Regions from separate parts of the Enterovibrio paralichthyis genome, predicted to be linked through region 2. Evidence: predicted binding sites of a transcription regulator. Region 2 holds the regulator's gene; the other holds the start of a gene.

What was found. Region 2 encodes PurR, which represses purine synthesis genes. Its sites were predicted from a motif close to TNANGNAAACGTTTNCNTNA; they were not measured.
Region 1: the regulator PurR is predicted to act here: its motif matches at 1,724-1,743, upstream of purL (phosphoribosylformylglycinamidine synthase).

The regions. Positions count from the first base shown of each region.
Region 1 is NZ_JAHUTS010000011.1:138,468-142,175, reverse strand. It holds gene purL (phosphoribosylformylglycinamidine synthase) at 1-1,569, opposite strand, end outside; gene mltF (membrane-bound lytic murein transglycosylase MltF) at 1,871-3,424, shown strand; gene KU854_RS14495 (hypothetical protein) at 3,528-3,689, shown strand; gene tadA (tRNA adenosine(34) deaminase TadA) at 3,683-3,708, opposite strand, start outside.
Region 2 is NZ_JAHUTS010000017.1:15,439-19,146, reverse strand. It holds gene KU854_RS17505 (TfoX/Sxy family DNA transformation protein) at 1-324, opposite strand, end outside; cyclic di-GMP riboswitch class I at 440-536, opposite strand; gene purR (HTH-type transcriptional repressor PurR) at 844-1,851, opposite strand; gene torD (molecular chaperone TorD) at 2,284-2,931, opposite strand; gene torA (trimethylamine-N-oxide reductase TorA) at 3,074-3,708, opposite strand, start outside.

The sequences.
Region 1 (3,708 bases), on a different contig from region 2:
ACCGCCGCGCTCACCGTCATCCACCAGCTCAGGCAGGGCATTCGAAATACCGCCCGCGCCTACGTCGTGGATAAACGCAATCGGGTTTTGCTCGCCAAGCTGCCAGCAACGGTCGATCACTTCCTGACAGCGGCGTTCCATTTCCGGGTTTTCACGCTGAACAGACGCAAAATCCAAGTCTTCAGTGGACTGGCCAGAAGCCATAGAAGAAGCTGCACCGCCACCCAGACCGATGTTCATCGCCGGGCCACCCAAAACAATCAGCTTCGCGCCGACTGGGATTTCTTTTTTCTGTACGTGCTGGTCACGGATGTTGCCCATGCCGCCTGCAATCATGATTGGCTTGTGGTAACCACGCACTTCTTCGCCGTTGTGCGAGGTGACTTTTTCTTCATAAGTACGGAAGTAGCCGAGCAGGTTTGGACGGCCGAATTCGTTGTTAAATGCAGCGCCGCCCAGCGGGCCTTCCAGCATGATATCTAGTGCGTTAACAATGCGGTTTGGTTTACCAAAATCCGTTTCCCAAGGCTGCTCAAAACCCGGAATACGCAAATTAGAAACCGTGAAGCCCACCAGACCCGCTTTTGGCTTACCGCCGATACCGGTTGCGCCTTCGTCACGGATTTCACCACCTGAACCGGTTGATGCGCCTGGCCATGGTGAAATCGCCGTTGGGTGGTTGTGGGTTTCCACTTTCATCAGGATGTGCGCCATTTCCTGATGGTAATCGTACTGGCGTGATTCAGGATTCGGGAAGAAACGGCCAACGTTCGAACCTTCCATTACAGCAGCGTTATCTTTGTATGCTGACAGCACATATTCGCTGTTGTGCTCGAAGGTGTTTTTGATCATCTTGAACAGGCTCTTTGGCTGTTCAACACCATCGATGGTCCAGTCTGCGTTGAAAATCTTATGGCGGCAGTGCTCAGAGTTGGCCTGGGCAAACATCATCAGTTCGATGTCGTTCGGGTTGCGGCCAAGCTTGGTGAAGCTTTCCACCAGATAATCGATTTCATCATCCGCCAGCGCCAGACCCAGTTCCACGTTGGCTTTTTCCAACGCCTCGCGGCCACCAGTCAGCACATCCACAGCCGTCATCGGTGCCGGTGTTGCAGTCTTAAACAGTGCTGCCGCATCGTTCAGGTTTGCGAAAATCACTTCCATCATGCGGTCGTGCAAAAGGCCAGACAGCGTTTTTTGCTGTTCGTCTGAAAGGTCAGTAGACAGTTCAACGTAGTACGCCGTACCGCGCTCCAGGCGCTTGATTTGGCTCAGGCCACAGTTACGGGCAATGTCGGTGGCTTTGGAAGACCAAGGGGAAATGGTGCCAGGACGAGGGGTAACAAGGAAAAGGGTGCCGGTTGGCGCATGCTCTGCAATAGTCGGCCCATAAGTGAGCAGGCTATCGAGCTTTTGTTGCTCACTGTCACTTAGCGGCGCGCTAAGATCGGCAAAATGGATATACTCTGCATAGAGGCTGATAACAGGTAATTGGTTCGCTTTACAGCTTTCCAGCAGTTTTTGAACACGAAACTCAGACAGAGCGGGGGAACCACGCAAAATTTCCATGTGCGTACGTCTCTCGATTAGCGGGTGAATTAAAGTGATATTGGCCTAACGCAATGATTTCAATAATATTGAGTCAATCACCGCGCTACGCCGATATCACTTCCATCGGCTTCGGGGCGCTATTATAGGGGAAAAAAGTGAGCGACGTAACACTTGACGCAACCGTTTGCGTAACTTTTTTTACCCCGCATAATCTGTCGCTAAGCTGAGCAAATCCGCAAGTAACGCTATCGCCTGAACTTTTCGCATCAAGCCAGCTTTGATATAACAGGCGCTACGAAATACGAGTGAGCATAACTTTTTGAACGAGAACGCAGTAAAACGAATCTACCAACTGCTTGCCGGGCTGTTTCTGGTGCTGTTTCTTTCCGGTTGTGAATGGAAATTTGACGACAGAACCGAGCTGGAAAAAATTCGCGATCGTGGCGTGTTGCGAGTCGGTACCCTCAATAACCAGCTTTCTTACTATATCGGGGCTGATGGCCCAACCGGTCTGGACTACGAGCTCGCCACCCAGTTTGCCCAAAGCCTTGGCGTGAAACTCGAAATGCAGCCGGCCTATACCCTTTCCGGCCTTTTCCCTGCTCTTGAGCGCGGCGATGTAGATATCATTGCAGCGGGCCTGACCATCACCAAAGACCGGCTGGATCATTTCCGTCCGGGGCCTGCGTATTACTATGTCAGCCAGCAACTGGTGTACAAAAACGGCCACTGGCGTCCGCGTAACCTGACCGAACTGAACAAAGACGGTGCGCGTGTTGCTGTGGTGGAAGGCTCCAGCCATGCCCTGACCCTTCAAGCCATCCAGCGTGAGTACCCTGATCTTATCTGGGAAAGCGTCAAAGACACTGATGACGATGAACTGCTAAAACAGGTTGCCGACGGTAAACTGGATTTCACCATCGCCGATTCTGTTGATATTGCCCTGGTGCAGCGCACCCACCCGGAAATCACCGTCGCGCTTGAGCTGACCGAAGACGAGCCTGTAGCCTGGTTCATGAAGAAAATGCAGGACGACAGTGTCTACGCGCTAATGATTGAATTTTTCGGTAAGAAAGCGCAAAACGGCGAACTGGCGTCGCTGGAAGAGAAGTACTTCGGCCATATCGACAGCTTTGATTTTGTCGACACCCGCGCCTTCCTGCGCGCCATCGACACCAAGCTGCCGAAATGGGAACCGCTGTTCAAAAAATACGCCGACGAATTCGACTGGCGTTTGCTGGCTGCCCTCTCCTACCAGGAATCACACTGGAACCCCCGAGCCATTTCGCCAACGGGTGTACGCGGCATGATGATGCTGACGCTGCCGACCGCCAAATCCGTGGGCGTGAAAAACCGTCTGGATCCGGAGCAAAGTATCAGAGGTGGCGCGGAATACCTGCGTATGATGTTGCACCGTGTACCGGAGAGCATTAACCCGAATGAGAAAATCTGGTTTGCACTGGCTTCCTACAACATTGGTTTTGGCCACATGATGGATGCGCGCAGGCTGACCAAAGCACAGGGCGGCAACCCCGACTCCTGGGCGGACGTGAAACAACGCCTGCCACTCCTGGCCAAGCGCCAGTACTACAAACAGACCCGCTACGGCTATGCCCGCGGTTATGAAGCCCTGAGCTACGTGGAAAATATCCGCCGTTACTACCAGAGTATTGTGGGTTATGAGCAGATGAATGAAGAAGCCATTACCAGCGATACGGCAGACAACCTTGAAGATCTGCAAACTATCACTGTGAGTGACGATCCACGCGATGAAGAAACGTTGGAGCGCGAAGAAAACGTGACGGTAACGCCGATTGCCGATGAGACACCTGCGCCCAACGGTGAGCAGGGCGACAAGAAAGCGGAGAAATAACTCTGCTTTCCCTTGTCATGTTGCGTTAACACTCTCAAGCTATAACGGTGACACAACAAAAAAGCGCAGCCTCGGCTGCGCTCATTCTTGAAGAAGGAAAGTTATGTTCGCCAATAAACGCAAGCAACAGGCCAATTTCTCCCGCAACTCCAGTGCGTCCGCAAACCGCCGCAAAATCAAACGTAATATGGCATTGAAAAAAGTGCTGTGGCGTCAGCGTACGTTTGCTATCCGGGAGTTTGCCATGATGGAAGAAAACTACTGATCGTCTGAACTTTCGCCGC
Region 2 (3,708 bases):
CTGTTGATCTTCCCTGGAAATTGACAGCGCCTTCTTGGCGTGACTCATCATGAGTTCAGACTGTTCCCACCAATTCTCGGGCACAGCGTAGTATTTAGTGACAACTGGAAAACCACGTTTTTTGTAAACGTATGGGGTCATTGCCAGTTTCTTGAATTCTGACAGATTACCGCTGCCTGCCCGAAGGTGGAGCTGATCATTCACGACAAGCGCGAACATTGTCTCGTCGCAAAAAACACCAAATCCGCCAAACATAGAACGGGATTTGATTTTGCCCAGACATTCGAAGAACTTCAGTGTGTTTTTTAGAGTAGGTTTATCCATGTGACTTATTCTCAATCAATACGTTCCTGGATGAATGGTCAAGGAGTAACGTAGCAAAGCGAATTCAGAGAATTGTCAACGAACCGGGTGAACCGGGCTTTGAAATGCTAACGTCATCGGTAACCCCGCTACCATCACCGTTGAAGTTATCGTCGGTGTGAGGCCGGAAGCTTTGCGTCCCACGCTTTCGCCGTGGTTTGCCTTTTCTTAACATGATTTAGCTTAACCGAATCATGTCATTTTGTCGTTATTGCTGGTCTAGCAAAGTGTGATCTTGGTTCAGATAGAGCGTTATTGATACGTCTAAAAATAAAGGGTTCCTCTTGTTATAGAAGAATTTTTGTCCGTTTCACCCAATTCGTTAATCTGAATAAGGGTAGCACTAGAAAACTGGGCATTTTAGCGATTTTGAGCTTTGTCGCAACAATAAGATTCCAATTTTCATAAAACTTGCAAAAAACAAAAAAGCCCGAGTGTAATCTCGGGCTTTTTGATGTAATTTTGCACGAAGTGCGCCGATTAGTTGTTCAAGTTTTTCACTGAACGGCGCACCACCAGTTCTGGCTGCATTTCGAAAATTTGTTGCTTGTTTTCTTTGTTCGCCAAACGCTCCATCAGCAACTTGATGGCGGTTTTACCCAGTCGGTTTTTCGGCTGGTGGATGGTCGTCAAAGGCGGCGAGAAGAAGCCTGCCAGATCAATGTTGTCGTAGCCAATCACAGAAATGTCGTTCGGCACATCCAAACCGGCTTGTCTGAACGTACTGATTGCCGCCAACGCCATGATGTCGTTAAAGCAGAACACAGCCGTAGGGCGGTCTTTCTGCGCGATCAGCTTATTTGTCGCCTCAACTGCTGAGTCACATTCAAAGTCTGCTTCAACAATCCACTCAGGGTGATAGGTCAAACCGGCTTCTTCCAACGCACGGCGGAAACCTTGCAGGCGCTCCTGGCAGGTCAGTTTGTCCATTTGGCCGGAGATACAACCGATTTTGGTGTGGCCGTTTTCGATGAAATGTTTCGTCGCAATGTAGCCACCCAGCTCAGCGTTATCCTGAATACAGTCGGTATTCACGTGCTGGGTACCCCAGTCCATCACGACCATTGGCAGATCCGCTTTTTTCTCCAGCAGTGCCAGCAGTTCTTCATTCAGGTCTGAACACATAACCAACAGGCCATCAACGCGCTTCTCAGCCAGCATGCGCAGGTAATCGCGCTGTTTTGCCAGGTTGCCTTCGGTGTTACAAAGGATCAGGGTGTAGCCTTCGTTGTAGCAATATTCTTCAACGCCATGTACCACTTCCGCAAAGAATGGGTTTGTGGATTTGGTTACCAGCATGCCAATGGTGCGGGTAGAGTTACATTTCAGACTGCGCGCGACGGCGCTTGGTGCGTAATTCAGTTCATCAACTGCCGCCCATACTTTTGTAGTGGTGTTCTCGGCCACAAAACGTGTCTTATTGATCACGTGCGAAACGGTGGTGGTCGAGACACCTGCGAGACGAGCGACGTCTTTAATTGTTGCCATTCGGTAATCTTCTTATCGTTTTCATTGGCAGCGTATGAATTGTCAGGTGCTGCACATGTTTACGCCGCTTTCAATCAGCGGCGTACAATTCCGGCTATGTCACCGGCTTCAGGTTCATTTAGCTTGGGAGATGCGCTTCATTCCCCGATATCAATGCAAACCATGATGCTGTATGCACAGGGCCGGATAACGGCAATTGGGGGCAGGGCAATCTCGCGAGGCAGTTACTTGAGTCTGGTGTAATTCTCAGGAAATATCTCAATGCCAATCGCTTGCGTTCACAGTTTAATGGCTACCGCCACTTGTCGCAATTATTCTATTTCAGCAAGGTAAATAAGCTTGATGGTGGTCAAGCAATTTCGGGCTAGCTAAATGAATTCTTTAAAATAAAAAAGCCGGGTAATAACCCGGCTGATTGTTTGGGTAAATAATTTATTCGCCTTTGAGGAAGGCTAAGTCCAGTTTGATAAAGCTGACCAGCAGATTACCTGCCGCTTTATAGAAGCCAAATTGGTCAAACTGGTTAAGGGTGCTTTGGAATTGTTCAATCCAAGGCATCACCATGGTTTCCAGAAAACGCTGTTGCTCTTGCATCACCGCTTCTTGTTTTTCTTCGTCTTCTTCTTTATTTGCCAGAATGACGAGATTACCCATGAAATCCAAAACCACGGCCAGATGGTCGAAAGGTTCGTTGAAATCTTTACGCTGGGCAATGCCGTAACTTTCCATCCATTTACCCATTTCCTGCGCTGGCTTGTCATTCAAAAGACCAGATTCGCCAATATAGATAGAGGCGTAGGGCAGGGCACCGGTTTTCGGCGTGCTCAGGAACAGGCCGCAGAAATCGGCCGCCAGCTCCAGTTGGGCATCCTGACGTGTTTTCAGTTTTGCCAGTGCTTCACGAAGCCCGGCTACGGGTGTACTCAGTTCGCCTGTCATGGCCAGCACGGAGAAATAGTTATCCATGTCAGCGCCGTGGTAGTTGTTCAGGTCGTCCTGCGTTAACTCGGTGGCGAACAGTGATGACATCCACCAGTAGAATTCGGCACGTTGCTCGTTAATGGCAATAAATTCTTGCATTGTCATTCCGTTTTTCGATAAGCGTTAGAGTGTATACCCAAGCAGCCTGTAGAAAGAGGACACTTGGGTATAAGCCCTTCAAGTGTATATAAGTTAGAGTAAAAAAGGGCAGCTTAGCTGCCCTTTTTCTTCACACTGTCTCTTATGCGATATCCATCGCTGGGAACAGTGGGTTAACATCGCTAACTTCAGTCGGGCCGCTGAAGCCAGTGACTGCGGGTACTTTGCCGGTGAATTTCTCAATCTCAACCAGTGCGGTGTGCGCAGAAGTTGCCTGAGCCAGCTTAGAAGTACCGATATCCATGGTCAGTACGTTTGGATCGCCGTAAGTACACAGGGTACCTGGCTTGCCACCTTCCAGCGGAGAGTACCATGCACCTTCTTCGATACGACAAACGCCTGCTTTGTAGTCGTCAGTCACGACTGCACCTGCCAGTACCTGACCACGGTCGTTAAACACGCGTACCAGATCGCCAGACTTGATGCCACGCGCCGCTGCGTCTGCAGAGCTGATGTAGCAAGGCTCGCGGCCAGCAACAGTGTAAGTACCACGGAAGTCGTCAGAAGAACACAGCTGCGAGTGCAGACGGTAGTTCGGGTGACAGCTTTGCATGTGCAGCGGGTACTTGTTCGACTTAGGACCACCGTGACTACGTTCCACTTTCTCGAACCACATTGGGTGGCCCTGACAGTCGTCGTAACCCATGTCAGCGATAGTCTTACAGTAGATTTCGATAAGGCCAGTCGCGGTTCCCAGTGGCTCCAGATCCGGTTCTT